DNA from 2 places in the Exiguobacterium sp. MH3 genome. Region 2 is predicted to be linked to the other one. Evidence: a T-box and tRNA genes for the amino acid it is inferred to sense, from the RefSeq annotation. Region 2 holds a T-box; the other holds one or more tRNA genes.
What was found. A T-box is a leader RNA that pairs with one kind of tRNA and senses whether it is charged. The one in region 2 lies ahead of lysS (lysine--tRNA ligase), so its partner is inferred to be a tRNA-Lys.

Region 1 (10,771 bases), 1.2 Mb from region 2:
GTGTGGGTGCGCGTTTGGTACGCTTGGGACACCGTGTGTCGCCCAACGTGTGTGTCCGATTCCGACTGTGCCGTCTGCCTCTGCAGGAACGACTTCGCGTAGCGCAGCAATCCGGCCTACTTCTTTATGGACTTGGACGCCGTCGTTGACGAACGCAAGACCTGCCGAGTCATAGCCGCGGTACTCGAGCTTCTCGAGACCTTTTAATAAAATTTCTTTCGTGTTGACCTGTCCGATCATACCTACGATTCCGCACATGTTACATCTCTCCATTTACAAGTATTTCCCTGAAGAGGAAACGGCTCTTGTTGAGAGGATCCCGATCGGTCTGTTTGTCCGCCCAATCACTTGGACGATTTCAGAACGATTTACGGTATGGACCTGTTACCGGGAGGCATCCGCCGAATGATTCGATAAACCTCCACCTCGTCAGCTTTCAACCTACGAAGAAAGCCCTGGCGCTTTTTAGTTCCGTCTGACCCCGTTTCTGTCCGACTTCACCATCATACGAACTTTACTTTGAAAAAGCAAGAAAGGTAACGTAGTTGTAACTATTCCCGATATTTCACTAATCAATACGTATAATCCCTATTTTTTGTAAAAATCTCAAGCTGTTTTTCTAAAATAATTGTAAAAAAAGAAGCAGAGCAATCGCTCTGCTTCGGGTTTCTTAGTTTTCTTGTAACGCATAGTTCTCACGAACGACATTCGCGATCCGCTCGACGTACGCATCACACGCTTCTTGTGTCGGAGCTTCCGCCATGACACGAACGAGTGGTTCTGTTCCTGACGCACGAACGAGGATCCGTCCGTTCCCCGCCATTTCCGCTTCAACTTCCGCAATGATTGCTTGTACAGCAGGACCGCTCATTGCGCCATTTTTATCTGAAACACGGATATTGACGAGACGTTGTGGGAAGATCGGCATCTCAGCTGCGAGTTCTGATAACTTCTTCCCTGTCGCTTTCATGATTTGCAACAACTGGACGCCTGACAACATGCCGTCTCCTGTCGTTGAGTAATCCATGAAGATGATGTGCCCCGACTGTTCGCCACCGAGCGTATAGTCGTTCTTACGCATCTCTTCGACGACATAACGGTCACCGACTGCTGTCTGAAGTGCCGTCATCCCGTTTTCTTTGACGGTTTTATGAAAACCAAGGTTACTCATGACCGTCGCAACGATCGTGTTGTCTTTCAGACGACCAAGTTCGTTCAAGTATTTCCCGCAGATGAACATAATTTTATCACCATCGACGATATCGCCGTTCTCATCGACTGCAATCAAGCGATCGCCGTCGCCATCAAATGACAAACCGACATCTGCGCTCTTTTCTTTGACGAAGGCAGCAAGGTGTTCAGGGTGTGTCGAACCGACACCATCATTGATGTTGAGTCCGTTCGGATTCGTTCCGATCGTCGATACTTCTGCTTCCAAGTCACCAAATAGACGTGGTGCGAGGCTTGACGTCGCTCCGTGTGCACCGTCAATCGCGACATGGATGCCTGAGAAATCTTCATCCGATGTCTGACGAAGCATATGCAGATACTTTTGTGCGCCCTCAAAATAATCATGAACGAAGCCGAGTTCTTTTCCGGCTGGGCGTGGCAATGTATCTTCTGCTTCATCGAGTAATGCTTCAATTTCAAGTTCTGTTGCGTCATCAAGCTTAAAGCCGTCTGATCCGAAGAACTTGATCCCGTTATCTTCTACTGGATTGTGCGACGCGGAAATCATGACTCCTGCTGTCGCATCCATTGTTTTTGTCAAATACGCGACACCTGGTGTCGAGATGACACCTAGACGCATGACTTCTGCACCGATCGATAAAAGACCCGCGATAAGTGCGTTCTCAAGCATTTGACCAGAAACACGTGTATCGCGTCCAATTAAGACTTTAGGTCGTGTGCTTTCGTGTTTTGTTAACACGTAACCACCTGTTCGACCGAGGCGATACGCCAGTTCCGGTGTCAATTCTACGTTTGCGACGCCGCGTACGCCGTCAGTTCCAAAATACTTACCCATATGTTATTTCCTCATTTCACTAATTTGTTTTAATTGGTCGGAACGGATGTCCGAGGCACGGCTTTTAACGTGACATCCATGTTATCCGGACGCAAGACATCGAAGGCTTTCGACGTCTGGTATGAAATCGGCAATCCATGTGTTCCTTCTTTTAGTCCTGTCACGTCGATGACCGCTTTAATGTCCGTCGCATCAATCGATGCTAGATCCGATTCTTTCCCACGGACAACGACATCCATCGTTTGGTTATAATCAATCGTATACTTCGACTCATCAAACCCGTTCAACGTGACCGTCACACCCGGGATCGTTTTCTCTGCTCGATCCTCGACGGTTTCTGTCGTCGATTTCGCATTTTCTTTTTCAACGACGATATTGACGGTAACCTGTGTCGGATCCATCGCCGTCGCGTTTTCCGGTTCCACGAGTTTGACGGTTTTTTCCGTCGTCTTCGTCAATCCCTTAAGCGAGACCGCTTCTGTATCAACGGAACCAATCCGTTCCAACTCTTCTTTTGTTCCATATAGACGAGCTTCCGTCGTGACGGGAACGATCTTGACAACGGTATACCCTTTTTTGACGTTGTCTTTTGTCTTCACATTGATTGGTACCGTCTTACTTTCCTTATAGATCGGTACTGTGATTTCTAATTGCTCCGGTTGATAAGATGCATTAATCGTATTCCCGTTCGCATCCGTCGCTTTAGCATTGAACGTCTCTTTGAACGTCTCTGCCCGACCGGTCACATCAATCGGTACTTGGATTGCTGAAATCGCCTGTAACTTCTCCGCGCCTCCCGTGACTTCAACAGTTTGTTGGTTCGGTTGCGCTTCCCCAGCGACATATCCTTCAGCGATTTTGTTTTTATTGAGTAAGGCGACTTGTACCGGTACTTCTTTCGTAATCTTCTTATCGAGGAAGACTTCGATCGTCTGTTGTTTCGGCGTCACTTCGACATCTTTTCCAAAGCCAGTCGGTGTGACACGGACACGATGATAGCCCGGGTCGAGACCTTTCAAATCAATCGATAATCCAAAATCCTGAACAAGCCGGAGCATCGTCAAGCTACTCGAAGGACCTTTTACGGTGACCTCCATCGTATTTGGAATATTATAGGCGACCCATTGCGATTCATCATACTGGACCGTGACCGGTACGTCAAACTTCGTCGAGCCTTGTCCTGCGATCGGTAACAGACTAGCGGCATCGCTTTTTCCCGTCGTATTCGAACCTGCGACCATCAAATACAACATGACGGCTAAGGCAACGGCAACGATGCGTAAAAACCAGCGCTCATTGAACCACTTTTCGAACATTATTTTTTCGCCCCCATCCAGTTCAAGAAGGAAGTATTCGTCGGTTCGGCCTTGACGATCGTCTCAAGTAACTTCGTCCGCAAGGATTCTTCGTCGAGTTCCCGGTATAGACGTCCATTGATGGCGAGTGAGACACCACCCGTTTCTTCCGAGACGACGAGCGTGACACTATCCGTCACCTCACTGACACCAATTGCTGCGCGGTGACGTGTTCCAAGCTCTTTTGAGATATGTGCACTCTCAGACAGCGGTAAGTAACAAGCGGCTGCTGCTAACTTGCCTTGCTGGACGATGACGGCACCATCATGTAAGGGTGTATTCGGAATGAACAAGTTGATCAGCAACTGACTCGTGATTTGTGAGCCGAGCGGAATACCCGTCTCCACGTATTCACTCAGTCCAGTCTCCCGTTCAATCGTCACGAGTGCCCCAATACGCCGTTTTGACATGTACTGAGCAGACGATACGAGCGCATCGACGATTCGAATTTGTTCATCTTCATCACTGACCGCACTACGCGAGAAGAATTTACTCGTTCGTCCTAAATGTTCCAGTCCACGCCGGAGTTCGGGCTGGAAGATGATGATAATCCCCAGTAACCCATAGGTGATGATTTGATTCAGTAAGAATTGCAGTGTTTTGAGTCCAAAAAAGCCACTCAGGAACCAACTGATCAAAATGACCGAGATCCCTTTAATGAGCTGGACCGCTTTTGTTCCTTTGACGATGATCATGAGACGGTAAATGACGAACGTCACGACCGCAATATCAATCACGTCATTAATATAATCGTACCAATGTACGTTTTCTCCCAGTTTCAACAATTGAAATTGAAGTGGTTGCCAGCTGAAGTAATTCACCAACCGTGCCCCCTAACTCATCTGATTTAAACAGTTTCCATTATAGCACAAAGGGACGAGTTCGACTCGTCCCAGCTGATTATTGAAATAGACGCTTGATTCCGTACCATACGCGTTCGAATAATTGATCGATTTCCTTGATTTCTCCGGTCACGCTACCAGCACTCGCCGTGTACGCTTTCCCGTCAACGGTCATGACGTCGCCATTGACTTTCCCTTCGATGCGGACGTTCCCGCCTTCGACATAGAGATCTTGATCGACTGTGACACCTTTCGGGACAACGACCTCACCATTTTGAGCGACGATGCCTGGTGCATTCGTATAAGATAAGTCATGTTCTTCCTGTGCCATATAACCACCAAGGCTACCGACCGACAAAAGTAAGAAAACAGCCGCTGCCGCGAGCAATGGATATTGCTTCATCTTCCCTCCAAAACGAGACGGTTGCGGTTGGTGCAGCAAAGCAGCGCTTGGCGTCTCCACCTGTTCAGGCAATTGTGCCAGCACGCGGGATGTAAAATCTGCCGATAATTTAGGCGCTGGAAGTTGACGCAGTCGAGCATCAAGGAGCCGATACTCTTCGAACTCGTCCATCGCGTCTACTTCTCGTAACTCTGCTTCTAATCGCTCGAATTCCTCAGGTGGTTGGTTTTGGTCTAAATAATCCTGGATCCGTTCATGTACATGCTCTCGTGACATGGTGAGTTCCTCCTTCTCATCGTTTGGCAAAATGCTTCTTCAGCGCTTCTCGTCCACGATGAATTCTAGTTTTGACAGTAGCGACAGGTAATTCGATCATTTCACTGATTTCCTTTAGCGAAAGATCTTCTACATATTTCAGGACGAGTGGGACACGGTATTTTTCTGGTAAAGCCGCAATCGCGTCCCCGACTTCGTTTCGTTGCTCGTTATCGACCACTTGGTCCTCCGGCAAGGTGTCCTTGCTCTCGAGTTGTGAATACAATGTCAGTCCTTCAGTACCTGACATCTCAGCATCAAGAGAATAATCAGGTTTCTTTTTCCGTAATCGGTCAATCGATACGTTCGTGACGATTCGGTACAACCAAGTCCGGAACTTCCATTGTGCATTATACGAATCAATTTTCGTAAATACACGGATGAAGGCTTCCTGTGTCGCATCCTCCGCTTCCATTCGATCGCGCAAGACACGGAAAGCCACAAGAAAGGCACCTTCCTTATATAGATCAACAAGTGCCGCGAATGCATCACGGTCTCCCTGTTTCACTCGCTCAATTAAGCGTAGTGTCGTTTCTTCCACTTTGAATACCCCCCGCTCTATGCGGTCAATCTCTTATACGAAGTCGACCGATAAATGTTTCATCTCCTTTTAAATTGTAACAAAAAAAACTTGAACCCCGATGAAAAGAGTTCAAGTTCTATCCATTATTTTACTAAGCGATGTGTTTCCATTGCCAAAAGTAGATCTCCGATTAGTTCATTCGCAAGTTCTGCTGTTCCGTTTCCTTCTTCAAGCAACGGATTCACTTCAACGAATTCAGCTGCAATGAAGTCTTCTGCCGTTGCGCAATGCTGGAGCACCGTTTTCGCATCGTCTAAGAAAATACCGTCGGCGACACGTGTTCCGGTACCGACGACGAGTGATGGATCGAGACCATCCATATCAAAGCTAAGATAGAACGCATCCGTCGTTTCCTTCAAATAGGCAATCGCTTCTTCCATGATCGCGTCCATTCCCCGAGTTCGGATCGCTTCCATATCATAGACACGAATACCAAGACGATCAATCAGCTCTTGTTCGCCTGGATCAACGTCACGTAATCCGATGAAGACGAGATGTTCCGGTTGCAGTTTGACATCGGTTCCTCCGACTTCCGTTAAACGCTGATGTCCTTCCCCAAGGGCGACAGCGAGCGGCATGCCGTGAATATTGCCAGACGGTGATGTTTCCGGTGTATTCAAATCACCGTGTGCATCGAACCAGATGACACCAAGACGGGGTACAGTCTGACGTAACCCTGCAATCGTTCCGATCGCCATGCTGTGATCGCCACCGACTAATAACGGAAAACGTTGCTCCGATAACGCGTCACGTACGATCAGGTGCAAGTCATTCGTCGTATGGACGACGCCTTCAAGACGTTTTAGCTTCGGATCTTCTTCCCGGACTGCATCCTCGGATAAGACAGCCGCTTCCCCGTAGCGTACTGCTTCTTGTCCCCGTGCTTCAAGTGTCGCGAGTAGACCGGCTTTTTCGACAGCAGCAGGTCCGTGTTCAGTGCCTGGCTTTCCTTGTCCATAACGGTACGGTACGCTGATATACGCGATGTTCATTCGTTATTCCCCCTATGTCATAGTCACTTCTACATGTATTGTAAGCGGTAACAAACAAGTGGTTCAACTCAACAAAAAAACGCATGAATATACAAAAAAACACCGTGAAGGGAATCACGGTGTTCTTGCGTACGTACTCTGGTTATGCTTGGCATTTCATATAAAAAAAACTTAAGACGAACGAAACTCGCTTAAGATCTTTAAATAAAATTGGTGGAGCCTAGCGGGATCGAACCGCTGACCTCCTGCGTGCAAGGCAGGCGCTCTCCCAGCTGAGCTAAGGCCCCGAAAGAAAAAGCGGAAGACGGGATTCGAACCCGCGACCCCGACCTTGGCAAGGTCGTATTCTACCACTGAACTACTTCCGCAAGAAATGAGCCATGCAGGATTCGAACCTGCGACCCTCTGATTAAAAGTCAGATGCTCTACCAACTGAGCTAATGGCTCGACATGGTGGGGGGGGGCGGATTCGAACCGCCGAACCCGAGGGAGCGGATTTACAGTCCGCCGCGTTTAGCCACTTCGCTACCCCCCCAGTTTGTCTAGGAAACTTATACGATTGAGAAAAAACAGTGCCGGCAACAGGAGTCGAACCCGCGACCTACTGATTACAAGTCAGTTGCTCTACCAGCTGAGCTACACCGGCACAAAAAGTATAATGGTGACCCGTACGGGATTCGAACCCGTGTTACCGCCGTGAAAGGGCGGTGTCTTAACCGCTTGACCAACGGGCCATTGGCTCCGCAAGTAGGATTTGAACCTACGACCTACCGGTTAACAGCCGGTTGCTCTACCACTGAGCTATTGCGGAATAAATTAAATGCCTGGCAACGTCCTATCCTCACAGGGGGAAGCCCCCAACTACTTTCGGCGTTCAAGTGCTTAACTTCCGTGTTCGGCATGGGAACGGGTGTGACCACTTGGCTATCGTCACCAGACGATCGGGCTCGCGCCCTCAAAACTGAAGTCATCAACAAGCATCTGCTAGAACAAGGCCTCGACCGATTAGTATCACTCAGCTCCACATGTCGCCATGCTTCCACCCGTGACCTATCTACCTCATCGTCTCTGAGGGGTCTTTCTTGATTACTCAAAGGGAAATCTCATCTTGGAGGGGGCTTCATGCTTAGATGCTTTCAGCATTTATCCCGTCCGCACGTAGCTACCCAGCGATGCTCCTGGCGGAACAACTGGTACACCAGCGGTGCGTCCATCCCGGTCCTCTCGTACTAAGGACAGCTCTCCTCAAATTTCCTGCGCCCACGACGGATAGGGACCGAACTGTCTCACGACGTTCTGAACCCAGCTCGCGTACCGCTTTAATGGGCGAACAGCCCAACCCTTGGGACCTACTCCAGCCCCAGGATGCGATGAGCCGACATCGAGGTGCCAAACCTCCCCGTCGATGTGGACTCTTGGGGGAGATCAGCCTGTTATCCCCAGGGTAGCTTTTATCCGTTGAGCGATGGCCCTTCCATGCGGAACCACCGGATCACTAAGCCCGACTTTCGTCCCTGCTCGACTTGTAGGTCTCGCAGTCAAGCTCCCTTCTGCCTTTGCGCTCTACGAATGATTTCCAACCATTCTGAGGGAACCTTTGGGCGCCTCCGTTACTGTTTAGGAGGCGACCGCCCCAGTCAAACTACCCGCCTGACACGGTCCTCCAGCCGGATCACGGCTGCGAGTTAGAGACTCTATGCATGAAGGGCGGTATCCCAAGGGTGACTCCTCCGAAGCTGGCGCTCCGGGCTCGACGTCTCCCGCCTATCCTGTACATCATGCACAAAGCCTCAATATCAGGCTGTAGTAAAGCTCCATGGGGTCTTTCCGTCCTGTCGCGGGTAACCTGCATCTTCACAGGTACTATGATTTCACCGGGTCTCTCGTTGAGACAGTGCCCAAATCGTTACGCCTTTCGTGCGGGTCGGAACTTACCCGACAAGGAATTTCGCTACCTTAGGACCGTTATAGTTACGGCCGCCGTTTACTGGGGCTTCGGTTCAAAGCTTCGCTTGCGCTAACCCATCCCCTTAACCTTCCAGCACCGGGCAGGCGTCAGCCCCTATACGTCATCTTGCGATTTAGCAGAGACCTGTGTTTTTGCTAAACAGTCGTTTGGGCCTATTCACTGCGGCTCTACTCATGTAGAGCGTCCCTTCTCCCGAAGTTACGGGACCATTTTGCCGAGTTCCTTAACGAGAGTTATCCCGCGCGTCTTAGAATTCTCATCTCGCCTACCTGTGTCGGTTTACGGTACTGGCGCCTTCCCCCTCACTAGAGGCTTTTCTTGGCAGTGTGAAATCGTGACCTACGTCCCTACGGGACTCCGCATCGTTCCTTGACTTTGATGCCTGACGGATTTGCCAATCAGACGGTCTTGAAACTTGCACATGCACTTCCATCCGCATGCGTCACTATCCTCCTGCGTCCCCCCATTGTTCAAACGGTGGATCGGCGGTACAGGAATATCAACCTGTTATCCATCGCCTACGCCTTTCGGCCTCGGCTTAGGTCCAGACTAACCCTGAGCGGACGAGCCTTCCTCAGGAAACCTTGGGCTTTCGACGGAGGGGATTCTCACCCCTCTTTTCGCTACTCACACCGGCATTCTCACTTCCAAACGCTCCACTGCTCCTTCCGGTACAGCTTCACAGCGGTTTGGAACGCTCCCCTACCATTCCTTACGGAATCCGCAGCTTCGGTGGTATGTTTAGCCCCGTTACATTTTCGGCGCGGCGCCACTCGACTAGTGAGCTATTACGCACTCTTTGAATGGTGGCTGCTTCTAAGCCAACATCCTAGCTGTCTAGGCAGCGCCACATCCTTTTCCACTTAACATACACTTTGGGACCTTAGCTGGCGGTCTGGGCTGTTTCCCTCTTGACTACGGATCTTATCACTCGCAGTCTGACTCCCGAGTATAAGTTGCTGGCATTCGGAGTTTAACTGAATTCGGTAACCCTGTGGGGGCCCCTAGTCCAATCAGTGCTCTACCTCCAGAACTCTCAACCTCGAGGCTAGCCCTAAAGCTATTTCGGGGAGAACCAGCTATCTCCAGGTTCGATTGGCATTTCACCGCTACCCACACCTCATCCCCGCACTTTTCAACGTGCGTGGGTTCGGACCTCCAGTCAGTGTTACCTGACCTTCATCCTGGACATGGGTAGATCACCTGGTTTCGGGTCTACGACAACGCACTGAACGCCCTGTTCAGACTCGCTTTCGCTACGGCTCCGCCTCATCGGCTTAACCTCGCGCGTTATCGTAACTCGCCGGTTCATTCTACAAAAGGCACGCCATCACCCGTTAACGGGCTCTGACTACTTGTAGGCATACGGTTTCAGGATCTATTTCACTCCCCTTCCGGGGTGCTTTTCACCTTTCCCTCACGGTACTGGTTCACTATCGGTCACTAGGGAGTATTTAGCCTTGGGAGATGGTCCTCCCGGATTCCGACGGGGTTTCACGTGTCCCGCCGTACTCAGGATCCACTCTGGAGGGAAAACAGTTTCAGCTACAGGGCTGTCACCTTCTTCGGCCGACCTTTCCAGGTCCTTCACCTACTGTCTTCCTTTTTGACTCCGTGTAGAGTGTCCTACAACCCCGAAGAGCATGCTCTTCGGTTTGGGCTGTTCCCGTTTCGCTCGCCGCTACTCAGGGAATCGCATTTGCTTTCTCTTCCTCCGGGTACTTAGATGTTTCAGTTCCCCGGGTCTGCCTCACGCTACACTATGTATTCATGTAACATGTCCCATCCCATTACGGATGGTGGGTTCCCCCATTCGGAAATCTTCGGATCAAAGCATACTTACTGCTCCCCGAAGCATATCGCTGTTCGTCGCGTCCTTCATCGGCTCCTAGTGCCAAGGCATCCACCGTACGCCCTTCATACCTTGATCTAGCGTTGGTATTCTAAGAACACACGTCTAATGACATGGTTAATTAAAAGTTTGATGTCTTGTTGATGTCTTCAGTTTTCAAGGTGCGAGTGTCTCTTTCGAGACTGAGAGACGAGCTCTCAAAACTGAACGATGGGCATGTCCCGTAAGGGACGTTTTCCTTAGAAAGGAGGTGATCCAGCCGCACCTTCCGATACGGCTACCTTGTTACGACTTCACCCCAATCATCTACCCCACCTTCGACGGCTGGCTCCTTGCGGTTACCTCACCGGCTTCGGGTGTTGCAAACTCTCGTGGTGTGACGGGCGGTGTGTACAAGACCCGGGAACGTATTCACCGCAGTATGCTGACCTGCG
Region 2 (10,771 bases):
GTCGAAGTCATGTTCATTCCGTTGCGCCATCGAACGAAAGTGATTGAAATTTTTGAAGACGATCAAGTGAATGATCCGGATGCACAACGTGCTTCATGGCAAAGTATTCTGGATCGTTTTACGACTTATGTCGAAGCAGGTAACTATACTCTTGTTGATCAGTTAAATCCATAACACTCTAAAAAAAGAGAAATGTATCGTTTTGCATATTAAATCCCTTCTTACATGGACTTTAGTCTAAGAAGGGATTTTTTGTGAGTAAGGTATAGAAAGTAATGCTATTTAGTTTATAAAAAGATAAAAAATAAAAATATAAAATTTTTAATAATTGTTAAATGATGTTATTTAAAGTATAATATAAACATTTTATTTAGAGAGAATGATATGATGGAAGAAAGGAGGTCAAATTATGCTTAGAAAAGTATTGCTCGTGTTTTTAACAATGTGCTCCGCAGTGGCATTATTATTCATCGCATCAAAAAATGCAGTAGGAGATCACGTCATTTCGTTAGAGGAGCCGGTAGCCTTTCGTATTTCGGTGATCATGACCATCGTATTGTTCTTACCACCGCTCATTTTTTCGTTCTTTAACCGTCCACTAATCAATATCATCAATGTAGTCTATCAATCCTTTATTGTTCTAACATTTATCGGATTGATGCCAATTGGCTTCATGATTCCAAATGGGATGATAACCACATTATTTTCGTTCATTGGAACGATTTTAAGTGTTTTCAGCATCTGGAGTATTTATAAATACCGCTCAACACACGCTTGAAAAACGCGTCTTATTAAAGTAGATGAATGATACCAAAATTTTATGAGTGAAGTAGCATGATGCATACATAGTCTTGAAAAGCGTTCAAAACGAACGGTATTACACAACTAATTATCTTTGGAGGAAATGAAAGATGTGGATCATACTGGGTTTACTGGCGATTGGATTTACGGCACTGAATATCATCTTTTATTTGATCGGTAAGAACTATCGTTTCCTGATGGTGCTCGGACTGAGTTTTACGGCACTGACGCTGTGCGCCGAATACCGACTCGTCGCAGAATTCGTGGCGCGGGAGGACTGGGCAGCGTTACAAGATGTCGTAACGGGCATGGAGCGGGCACTGTGGGTATTGACGTTCATTTCGATCGGATTAAACGTATTGCCAATACTGTTAGACTACCGAAAGAATCGATCTCGTTGAGGAATCCAAGAGGAGCTGAATCTTGATGAGCTATACATTTTCACCGCTGACGCAACGACAGGCGGAACAGATCGCCTACGAGTGGCAATATGACGGGACGTTTGCATTTTATGATATGCCGAATGACGAAGAAGATTTAGCAGAATTTCTCGATCCAGCAAAGCGGACGGAACATTATTTTGCTGTGTTAGATCGGGAAGAATTGATTGGCTATTATGTATTTGAACCAAACGCAGACGTCGTTGACGTCGGGCTTGGCATGCGACCAGACTTGACGGGACGAGGAAATGGAGTGGCATTTTTAGAAGCAGGTCTTGCGTTCATCATGGACCGGTATGCACCTAAACAAATTGAATTAGCTGTCGCGACATTCAACGAGCGGGCGATTCGCTTGTATACGAAAAGTGGCTTCCTTCCAGTCGAACGCTTCCAACAGGCGACGAATGGTGGAAGTTATGAATTTTTGAAGATGCGTTTACAACCCGTCCACTCGACGGAACCTTTTCCAAACTCTATAAGTAGATAATAGAAAAGGAGATGATGTTATGGCACGCTGTATGAATTGTCAGTATAAGTTCAACACAAAAGAACTACTCGCTGTCAGTGTTGCAATACATGGGAAAGGCAAACCATGTCCGAACTGTGGCGTGAATCAATACATGTCCCGAAAGTCGCAATTTTATCTTTCACTCGGGAATATCAGTCTCTTGTTCGTCCTGTTCTTGCCGTTTCTGATTCGGTTGAGCGACCAGGAAGAATCGATGAGGTAAGATGTCGGTTACCTTCGATTTCATGAAACTTTTTCCTGAATCCACCAGTAGATAAGGAAGAAGGAGATGGTCAGATGGTACATTGTACGAATTGCCAGTATACGTTCAAAACAAAAGAAGTGCTTACTGTCGGATTTTCGAAACATGGGAAAGCATGTCCGAACTGTGGCGTGAAGCAATACATTTCGAAAGACTCGCAACATTACTTATCGCTCGGATATGTCAGTCTCTTGTTCGTTTTGATCCTACCGTTCGTCATCAAACTGAGCGACAAAGAAGAGACGATTTGGTAAAGCATTACGCGCATGCCTGAAAACGACAGGTTGCGCGTTTTGTCTTATACTCGGGGCAAAGGAGCTGGGAAACATGCAAACCGTATACGATGCAACCGTACAAAACGCAGCGGGCGAGACTGTTTCATTAGATGACTATGCGGGGCGTGTCCTCGTGATCGTCAACACGGCAAGCAAATGTGGGCTTGTTAAACAACTTGGCGAACTACAGGCATTGTACGATAAATATGACGAGCAAGGAGTCACGGTGCTTGGCTTTCCGTGCGATCAATTCAATCAGCAGGAGTTCGCGAGTCAGGAAGAGACGATGCAGTTCTGTCAGCTGAACTATGGCGTGACGTTTCCGATATTTCAGAAGATCGACGTCAATGGACCAAATGAGCATCCGCTTTATACATTCCTAAAACGCGAACGCTCCGGTCTGCTGTCGTCGAAGATTAAATGGAACTATACGAAGTTTTTAATCGATCGCCAAGGTCGTGTCGTACAGCGGTTCAGTCCGGTCGATTCCGTCCAGTCAGTTGAAAGAACGCTATCTTTGTATTTATAAACCAAATAACCGTCCGGCGCGAGTCGTTGGGCGGGACGAACGAATACCCTACCTTTGGCAAGGTAGGGCTTTTTTTATGTCATTCAACAATGAACGAATCAAAGGAATGCTTGACGATCGCATCGCTGCGCTTATGTCCGAGATCGGTCAGAACCGGTGGACGGGGAGACAAGACATGAAAATCCTGCTCGAACGCACGAAGCCAGTAATGAACCCAGTCTTTTGTAGGATCGAGTCCCATCATTTCACGTGCGAATGTCAGTAGCTTTGAATCGGTCAGCGTCAGAAGTGGAATCGAGTTGATCTCGACATCTTCTTTTAGTTCATAGAGGTCCGGTGAACGAAGCAGAATCGCATCCGCCTCGAAGGTCAATCGGAAGTAATTGCAGCTGTAGTGGCCGACGATGACCATCGTCTCCTCCGTATGCCCACGAAAATGAAAGATCAATCGGTTACCATTTGCGACATCCATCAAGAACTGATTAAGTCCGATGTGATAATCTTCGCGAAATTGTAGTTTCTCAAGCGTGATTTCTTGCATGATTTAGCCTCCAGTCCGAGTTTGCCGTTCTTCTGTCAAAACGGTTTGGCGCGCTGCTAGGTGAGACGAACCAATCAATAAGGCGATTCCGAGTAATAATAACGAGATTCCGAACCAAGCCGTACCACTTAATTCTTCACCGAGGACGAACACACCAAGCAAGGCGGCAGTCAGCGGCTCACCGAGCGAGAGCGTGACGGCAGTCGACGATGGTACGTTCGATAGTCCTTTCGCGAATAACCAGTAAGCGATTCCGGTCGCAACGACGCCGAGATGGAGGCTGATTCCGGCACCACGTGACGTGAACAACCAGGAGAGGTCGAATAAGAAGAGCAGAGGTGACAACAGTAAGGCGCTCGTCGTGAAAATGACGGCAACGACTGACAGCGGTGCGTGTGTCTTGACGAGGTTTCGACTGACGAACGTATACCCGGCAAACGATAGTCCGGCACCGAGTGCAAGGACGATTCCGATTGGATCAATCGCAACCGTTCCTTGATTGTTCAATAGCAACAGACAGCCGGTGATCGATAGTCCGGTCGATGCCCACCACAGCAGCGCTGGACGTTTCTTTAGGAACAGCCACTCGATACACCCGGAAAAAATTGGTGCGCTACCGATTGCGACGACGGTACCGACGGCGACACCGGTCATCAATACAGCGGAGAAGAACAGCGGTTGGTAAGCCGCCATGCTGACGGCAGCGAGTAAAATCGTCCGTGCCGGCCAGTCGCGTAACGTCAACGTTCCTTTGAAGAGAACGAGACAGAGTAAGAACAGTCCACCGACAGCCAGACGAACGGCACCAATTGCAATCGGGTGTGCATCTTCTGGCGCAAAGGCTTGTGAGGTCCCCGTCGTGCCCCAAAAGATCGCAGCGAGTAATATGAGCAACATCGATGATGATTTAGACATGAGTCACCTCTTCGAATGCAATTTTTTAAAATGATATTAGAACGAGAATACCACAGAACGCGTAAGATAGAATACACCAAATAATTGAAAAAATGGTATGATGTATAGGGTGAAGTCGTATCATTCACGAATACGAAAATGAAAAGGATGGGACCCATGAAAGAAATGAACCAAATCGAAGCGGTACTTGACGTCTTATCACAAAAAATCAGTCACGGGTCGACCTTCATTCAGCGGCGATACGATACAGGAGTCGCTCAATTCAATTTAAATGATCCGGTGACGGAACAGGCGATTCAGTCATTTGAAAAACAGTTCAAACTAACGTTACCAAGTGAATATAAGACATTCCTTCGTTTACATGACGGAGCGGAGTTGTTCATGATCCAAGGTCTTGGTATCGAACTCTATCCACTTGAAAAAGTCATTGAAATGACAATCCAGGCTAAAGAGGACGACCTGATCCATGAAGACTATGATCACTTCTTGATGATTGGCGAAATGAACGAAGGATATGTATTGATCCAGACGGAAGATGCAAAGACGGATGAGACACCGTATATGCACTGGATGTTTCATGAGTTATCGACAGAGGAGACTGACCCGATTGGACAGAACTTCGGCACGTTCCTCGAGTATGCAATCATTGCGCAAGGCGATATGTTCTGGGAGTTCAAGGACTTCTCGATTGCAACAGATGCTTATTATGTAGAGAATCACAATTCTGAAGAGGAAGTGAACAAACCACGACCGATTCGCTTCGTCGACTCGGTTCGCGTTGAAATCGAGTATCCGATTGCGAAAAGGGATGCGTATTTCTCGGTTAAGATTTTCGAAGGGAAACAAGAAAAAGAACGTCTTGGCAGTAGCTACGACTCGGATTCGCGCTTTGAACAAGTGATGCAATCGGTTCGAGAATATCTAATGGCAGAGCGATTCCAGTATTCGTCGATCATGGTTTTTCAAACGGAACATCGGTTTTGGCAGAACGAGGACGAGACAGGTGATCCGTTGATTCGTAACCATAATCCGCAGCGTCAAGGACTGAGCTTCGATGGATATCGTGCCTTCGTTGAAGAGCAACCACGACCACTTCCAGGGTGGGAATGATACAATCACTGTTTGAATTCGATGATTTTCACCATCGAAACTCAAAATAAAGTTTTATCTTGTATCCCCTCATCTTTCAAAAAAGAATTGACAATGAACTGGATGAATCTGTATGCTAATCAAAATTACATAATCAAGGCAATGACGAGAAGAGTAGGAAGAAATTGACGGTGCCAAGCGAGTCCGAGATGGTGAGAGCGGATGACCGGTTTTCTCTCTGAAAAAAGCCTCCGAGCTTCGTACGGATTCCGATATGGATGATGCTACGATGGGTTCTCCCATTATCGAGAGCATGTATGATTGTACATGTGAAGGTTCGTCTGGTGACAGGCGGACGAACAAAGGTGGTACCACGGGAAGCTGATTCTCGTCCTTTAGGCAACTAACGGGCGAAAATCAGCTTTTTGTCTACTACTGGAGGAATCATCATGCATTGGGCAGAACACACTGCAAGAACCATTATCGAGTGTCAGCCAGATAAAGAGACATACGTCTGTGCTGCCGGGATCAGTCCATCGGGTCCCGTTCATATCGGCAATTTCCGGGAAGTCGTCACGACGTACTTCGTTGCGCGTGCGCTGCAAGACCTCGGCAAAGACGTCCGCTTTTTGTTTTCATGGGACGATTACGATCGTTTTCGAAAAGTACCAGCGGATGTCGATCAAGCATTTACTCGATACATCGGGATGCCTTATAGCGCCGTTCCGGCACCGGATCGATCCGACATGAGTTACGCGACGTACTTTGAACAGCAATTCGAAACGATGCTGACAGCATTCGAGATCACACCAGACTACCGTTATCAACACGAAGCCTATACGTCTGGCATTTATGCTGAACAAATCATCCACGCGTTTCGCCATCGTCACGCGATTTATGACATCTTGATCGACCATAAGACAGCAGCAGGATCCGATGATGAGCGAGCAGCGTTTTACCCGGCGACCGTCTATTGTGCTGCTTGTGGAACCGACGCCACTACCATCGATTCGTTCGATGAAGCTGAAGCCACGTACCATTACAGCTGTCGATGTGGTCATATGGCAATGGTCGATATGCGGACGGAACATCGGATGAAATTGAACTGGAAAGTCGACTGGGCGATGCGCTGGGCACATGAAGGCGTCGATTTCGAGCCGGGTGGAAAGGATCATTCAGCAGCAAACGGAAGTTACACGGTTTCGTCCCGGATTGCGCAAGAAATTTTCCAACAGCCGGCACCGCTCTATCTCCCGTATGAATTCATTCGTCTAAAAGGGGAGTCGAAAAAAATGTCGAGTTCATGCGGTGGTGTCTTGACTCCGCAAGATCTACTCGCCGTCTATCCACCGAGCATTCTTCTGTTCTTATTTGCGAAACATCGTCCGAATCACGCCTTTCATATCGGGCTAGATGAAGATGTGTTACGCAATTACAGTGAGTTCGAGCGTTTTGTCGCACACTCATCGCGTCAATCCGAAGACATTCAGCAAAGTCTGCGTTGGAGTCATCGTGGAACTGCTCATCTCGTTTCGTTTACGCAGTTGACGATGATTGGTCCGATGGTTGGTTTTGAACCTGATTTGATTGAAAATGTGTTTTGCGCGAGCGTTCCGCCTGAACAGATTGACCGTGCTCGTACTTTCGTTACGCAATGGTGTCCGGAGCGGGAACTTCATATCAGTTCTGTTCCGAATTATGAACTACATGCGCAACTGACGGGAACGGAACAGGACTGGATCCAACAATTCGTCGTTGCTCTTCGAACGGATGAAGACATCCTCTCTGCCTTCTACCGTTTGACACGGCAAGCTGAAAAAAAGGAGACGCTTCGCCTGCAGAAACACTATGCGACGCTACTCTATCAACTGACGATCAATCAATCCTACGGACCACGCATCCCATTACTCGTCGCGACGATTGGACGGGAGCGAATGTCTGCGTTATTGGACTTTGCGAATAAGGAAATTACGACAAGCAGGAAATCAAGAGACCGAGCCTGAAAAAGAAGGACAAAACCTTATTTTTATATATCGAAATTTAATTTCAAAATTAAATAAATAATATTGAATTAAAATTTCTTAATTGTATAATAAAGGGAGGGAAGAGAAAGGGTGAAGCAGATGTTAGATCAATTAGCAACGGAACGTCGAAATGAACGGACGATGCAACTCGATGAGATGACAGTCGAAGATGTCTTACGGGTGATGAACGCTGAGGATCAAACGGTCGCGACGGTCATTCGGGAACAAATCCCCGTCATCGCGGAAGTCGTCAAACACGTCATTGCATCATTCAAAAACGGAGGACGCTTGATTTACATCGGTGCCGGTACGAGCGGACGGCTTGGGATTCTCGACGCGGCAGAATGTGTGCCGACGTTCGGGGTCTCACCAGACATGGTCGTCGGTTTGATTGCTGGCGGCGAACGCGCGTTGATCAAAGCGGTCGAGGGAGCAGAGGATAGTCGGACGCTTGCCGTCGACGATTTGAAAGGGCTCCAGCTAGAAGCTCGTGATACGGTCATCGGGATTGCAGCAAGCGGTCGGACGCCGTATGTCATCGGCGGGCTTGATTACGCGAAGGAAGTCGGAGCGGTGACGGCAGCGATTTCTTGCAACACGGATGCGGTCATCAGTGGGCACGCGCGTTATGCGATCGAAGTCGAAACAGGTCCGGAAGTCTTGACGGGGTCAACAAGACTAAAGGCTGGAACGGCACAAAAGCTCGTCTTGAACATGGTTTCGACAGCGGCGATGATCGGTGTCGGCAAGGTCTATCAAAACCTGATGGTCGACGTCCAGTCAACGAACGAAAAACTGGAGATTCGGGCGAAGCGGATGATCCGTGAGGCCACAGGAGTCGATGCCGTAACGGCGGAGCGTGTCTTCCATGAAGCACACGGGCACGTCAAGACGGCGATCGTCATGATTCTCGCGAATGTTCCGCATGCGGAAGCCGTCGAACGATTACAGCAAGCGAACGGATTTGTCCGAGACGCACTCTAAGGGGGAAACACGATGAAGAAGGAAGAAGTGCTGGCACACGCGATTCTCGAGCACGTCGGTGGAAAAGATAATCTCCGGCAGCTTGCGCACTGTATGACGCGGGTTCGTTTATCGCTAAAGGATCCGACGCAAGCCAATATCGATGCGTTAAAGCGGATTGATGGGGTCATGGGGGTCATCGATGACGAGACGTTACAAATCGTCGTCGGTCCGGGAACGGTCAATCGGGTAGCAGAACACTTAAGTCGCGAAACAGGACTCGCGATCGGGGAAGAGTCCGTTGATCCGAACTTGACGCCAGAAGAACGAGCTGCCGTCGAACGGCAAAAAGTAAAAGCAAAACAACAGTCACCGTTCAAACGCTTCTTGCGCCGAATCGGGAACATCTTCATTCCGCTCATTCCGGGTCTTGTTGCTTCCGGTATCATTAACGGTGGTGCGAACTTCGCAAAAAATGCGGGTGTCGATGAAACACAGACATGGATGCAGATTTTACTACTGATCGGTGGGACGGTCTTTTTATATCTCGCAATTCTCGTCGGGTGGAACACGGCGAAGGAGTTCGGCGGCACGCCGGTGCTCGGGGCAATCGCCGGTGGGATTCTATTCAACCCCGTGCTTGCGGACATCACGATTTACGGGGAACCGCTCGTTGCGGGCAGAGGCGGATTGTTTGGTGTCATCTTCGCCGCTTGGCTGATGACCTATCTTGAGAAACACATCCGTCGCTTCATGCTCGCATCGATTGATATCATCTTCACGCCATTGTTGACGGTGCTGATCGTTGGATTCGCCTCGCTCTATGCGATCATGCCGGTTGCTGGACTCTTGTCAGACGGTATCATGAAAGCAATCAATGCCGTACTTGAGGTCGGTGGACCACTCGCCGGGGCAGTACTGGCCGGCTTCTTCCTACCACTTGTCATGGTCGGTCTCCACCATGGACTGACACCAATCCATCTCGAGTTCTTGAACACGATTGGCAACACGCCACTCTTACCGATTCTTGCAATGGCAGGAGCGGGTCAAGTCGGGGCGGCAATGGCGATTTTCGTCAAGACGCGCAATCCGCGCCTGCGTAACATCATTAAAGGTGCGATTCCGGTCGGTTTCCTTGGAATCGGTGAACCGCTGTTATACGGTGTTACGTTGCCGCTCGGTCGTCCGTTCGTAACGGCATGTCTCGGCGCAGCAGTCGGTGGTGCCTTCCAAGCAACGATGAAGACGACGGCGCTTGGTGTCGGCGTATCCGGTTTATCATTGACTCCGTTGATCGACAACGGAATGTACTTGACGTACATCGGTGGTCTCGTCATCTCGTACGCGGCAGGATTCCTGTTCACGTACTGGTTCGGTTTCAAAGAAGAGATGGCAGACGGGATTTAAGGTGTGGACCAGCAGTTGAATCCTTCCCAAAAGAAGGAATCAGCTGCTTTTTCTCTAAGTAGAGAAGAGAAGGAGTGAGTCGATGAAAGGATTATCAATCTATTTAAGTGAACCGATCACAGACGAGACGAGCGAGTGGCTACAGCGGATGCGTGTTGTTGGCTTTACGTCGCTCTTTACATCGCTACATATTCCCGAGGACGATTCTTCACTGTACGTCGAACGCTTGCAAGCGCTCGGTCGTTTAGCACGTGAGCTCGGATTCGAACTCGTGGCGGACATCGCACCAGCGTCGCTCGCGACGCTCGGCAAGACATGGGAGACAGCAGCGACGTTAACGGACTGGGGCGTCACTGGACTGCGTCTTGATTACGGCATCAGCCCGCAGCAAATCGCGACGTTATCGAACCAAATGATGGTCGCGCTGAACGCTAGTACGTTAACAGCAGATGAATTAACGGAGATGAAGGCACAGGGTCTGCGAATCGATCACACGGAAGCGTGGCATAATTTTTATCCGCGACCGGAAACAGGACTCGACCGGACGTGGTTTGATGCAAAGAATGCTTGGTTGCAGGCGCAAGGATTACGGGTTCAAGCATTCATACCGGGTGACGAGACACTCCGTGGACCGTTGTTTGAGACGTTACCGACACTTGAAGAACACCGGCATGCGTCACCGTTCGCCAGTTATATCGATTTACAATCGACCGTCGATCGAATCCTCGTCGGAGATCCACGATTGACGGAGGCGACGATTCGGCAATTCGAAGCAGAGCAAGACGGAATCATCCTCCTCCGAGCCGTGGCGAACGGACGACAGATACAACGAGAGACGGAAACGAATCGGTTTGATCCGGCGCGGGATGTAATTCGGTCCGTCGAGTCGCGGATGAAGCCGTCGACGATCGATCTAACACCGCAAGATCCGTCTGCCCGTCCGCTTGGAACGATTACGATCGATAATGAAAAATACGGACGATACGCGGGCGAGGTTCAAATCACGAAACGTAATTT

Region 1: it encodes a tRNA-Lys, which carries the amino acid that the T-box ahead of lysS (lysine--tRNA ligase) is inferred to sense. The anticodon was not compared.

The regions. Positions count from the first base shown of each region.
Region 1 covers NC_022794.1:115,384-126,154, reverse strand. Annotated here, with positions in the region: gene glmS (glutamine--fructose-6-phosphate transaminase (isomerizing)) at 1-258, opposite strand, end outside; gene glmM (phosphoglucosamine mutase) at 671-2,026, opposite strand; gene U719_RS00755 (YbbR-like domain-containing protein) at 2,056-3,342, opposite strand; gene cdaA (diadenylate cyclase CdaA) at 3,342-4,202, opposite strand; gene U719_RS00745 (anti-sigma factor) at 4,282-4,902, opposite strand; gene sigW (RNA polymerase sigma factor SigW) at 4,919-5,482, opposite strand; gene rocF (arginase) at 5,608-6,516, opposite strand; tRNA gene U719_RS00730 (tRNA-Ala) at 6,728-6,803, opposite strand; tRNA gene U719_RS00725 (tRNA-Gly) at 6,813-6,884, opposite strand; tRNA gene U719_RS00720 (tRNA-Lys) at 6,891-6,963, opposite strand; tRNA gene U719_RS00715 (tRNA-Tyr) at 6,968-7,051, opposite strand; tRNA gene U719_RS00710 (tRNA-Thr) at 7,090-7,162, opposite strand; tRNA gene U719_RS00705 (tRNA-Glu) at 7,176-7,250, opposite strand; tRNA gene U719_RS00700 (tRNA-Asn) at 7,253-7,327, opposite strand; rRNA gene rrf (5S ribosomal RNA) at 7,339-7,454, opposite strand; rRNA gene U719_RS00690 (23S ribosomal RNA) at 7,502-10,415, opposite strand; rRNA gene U719_RS00685 (16S ribosomal RNA) at 10,581-10,771, opposite strand, start outside.
Region 2 covers NC_022794.1:1,309,621-1,320,391, forward strand. Annotated here, with positions in the region: gene U719_RS06675 (SRPBCC domain-containing protein) at 1-174, shown strand, start outside; gene U719_RS06680 (hypothetical protein) at 410-778, shown strand; gene U719_RS06685 (hypothetical protein) at 912-1,202, shown strand; gene U719_RS06690 (GNAT family N-acetyltransferase) at 1,228-1,728, shown strand; gene U719_RS06695 (hypothetical protein) at 1,748-1,972, shown strand; gene U719_RS06700 (hypothetical protein) at 2,047-2,265, shown strand; gene U719_RS06705 (glutathione peroxidase) at 2,339-2,815, shown strand; gene U719_RS06710 (hypothetical protein) at 2,895-3,356, opposite strand; gene U719_RS06715 (EamA family transporter) at 3,360-4,271, opposite strand; gene U719_RS06720 (SMI1/KNR4 family protein) at 4,428-5,381, shown strand; T-box leader at 5,514-5,759, shown strand; gene lysS (lysine--tRNA ligase) at 5,810-7,363, shown strand; gene murQ (N-acetylmuramic acid 6-phosphate etherase) at 7,484-8,368, shown strand; gene U719_RS06735 (PTS transporter subunit EIIC) at 8,381-9,754, shown strand; gene U719_RS06740 (DUF871 domain-containing protein) at 9,837-10,771, shown strand, end outside.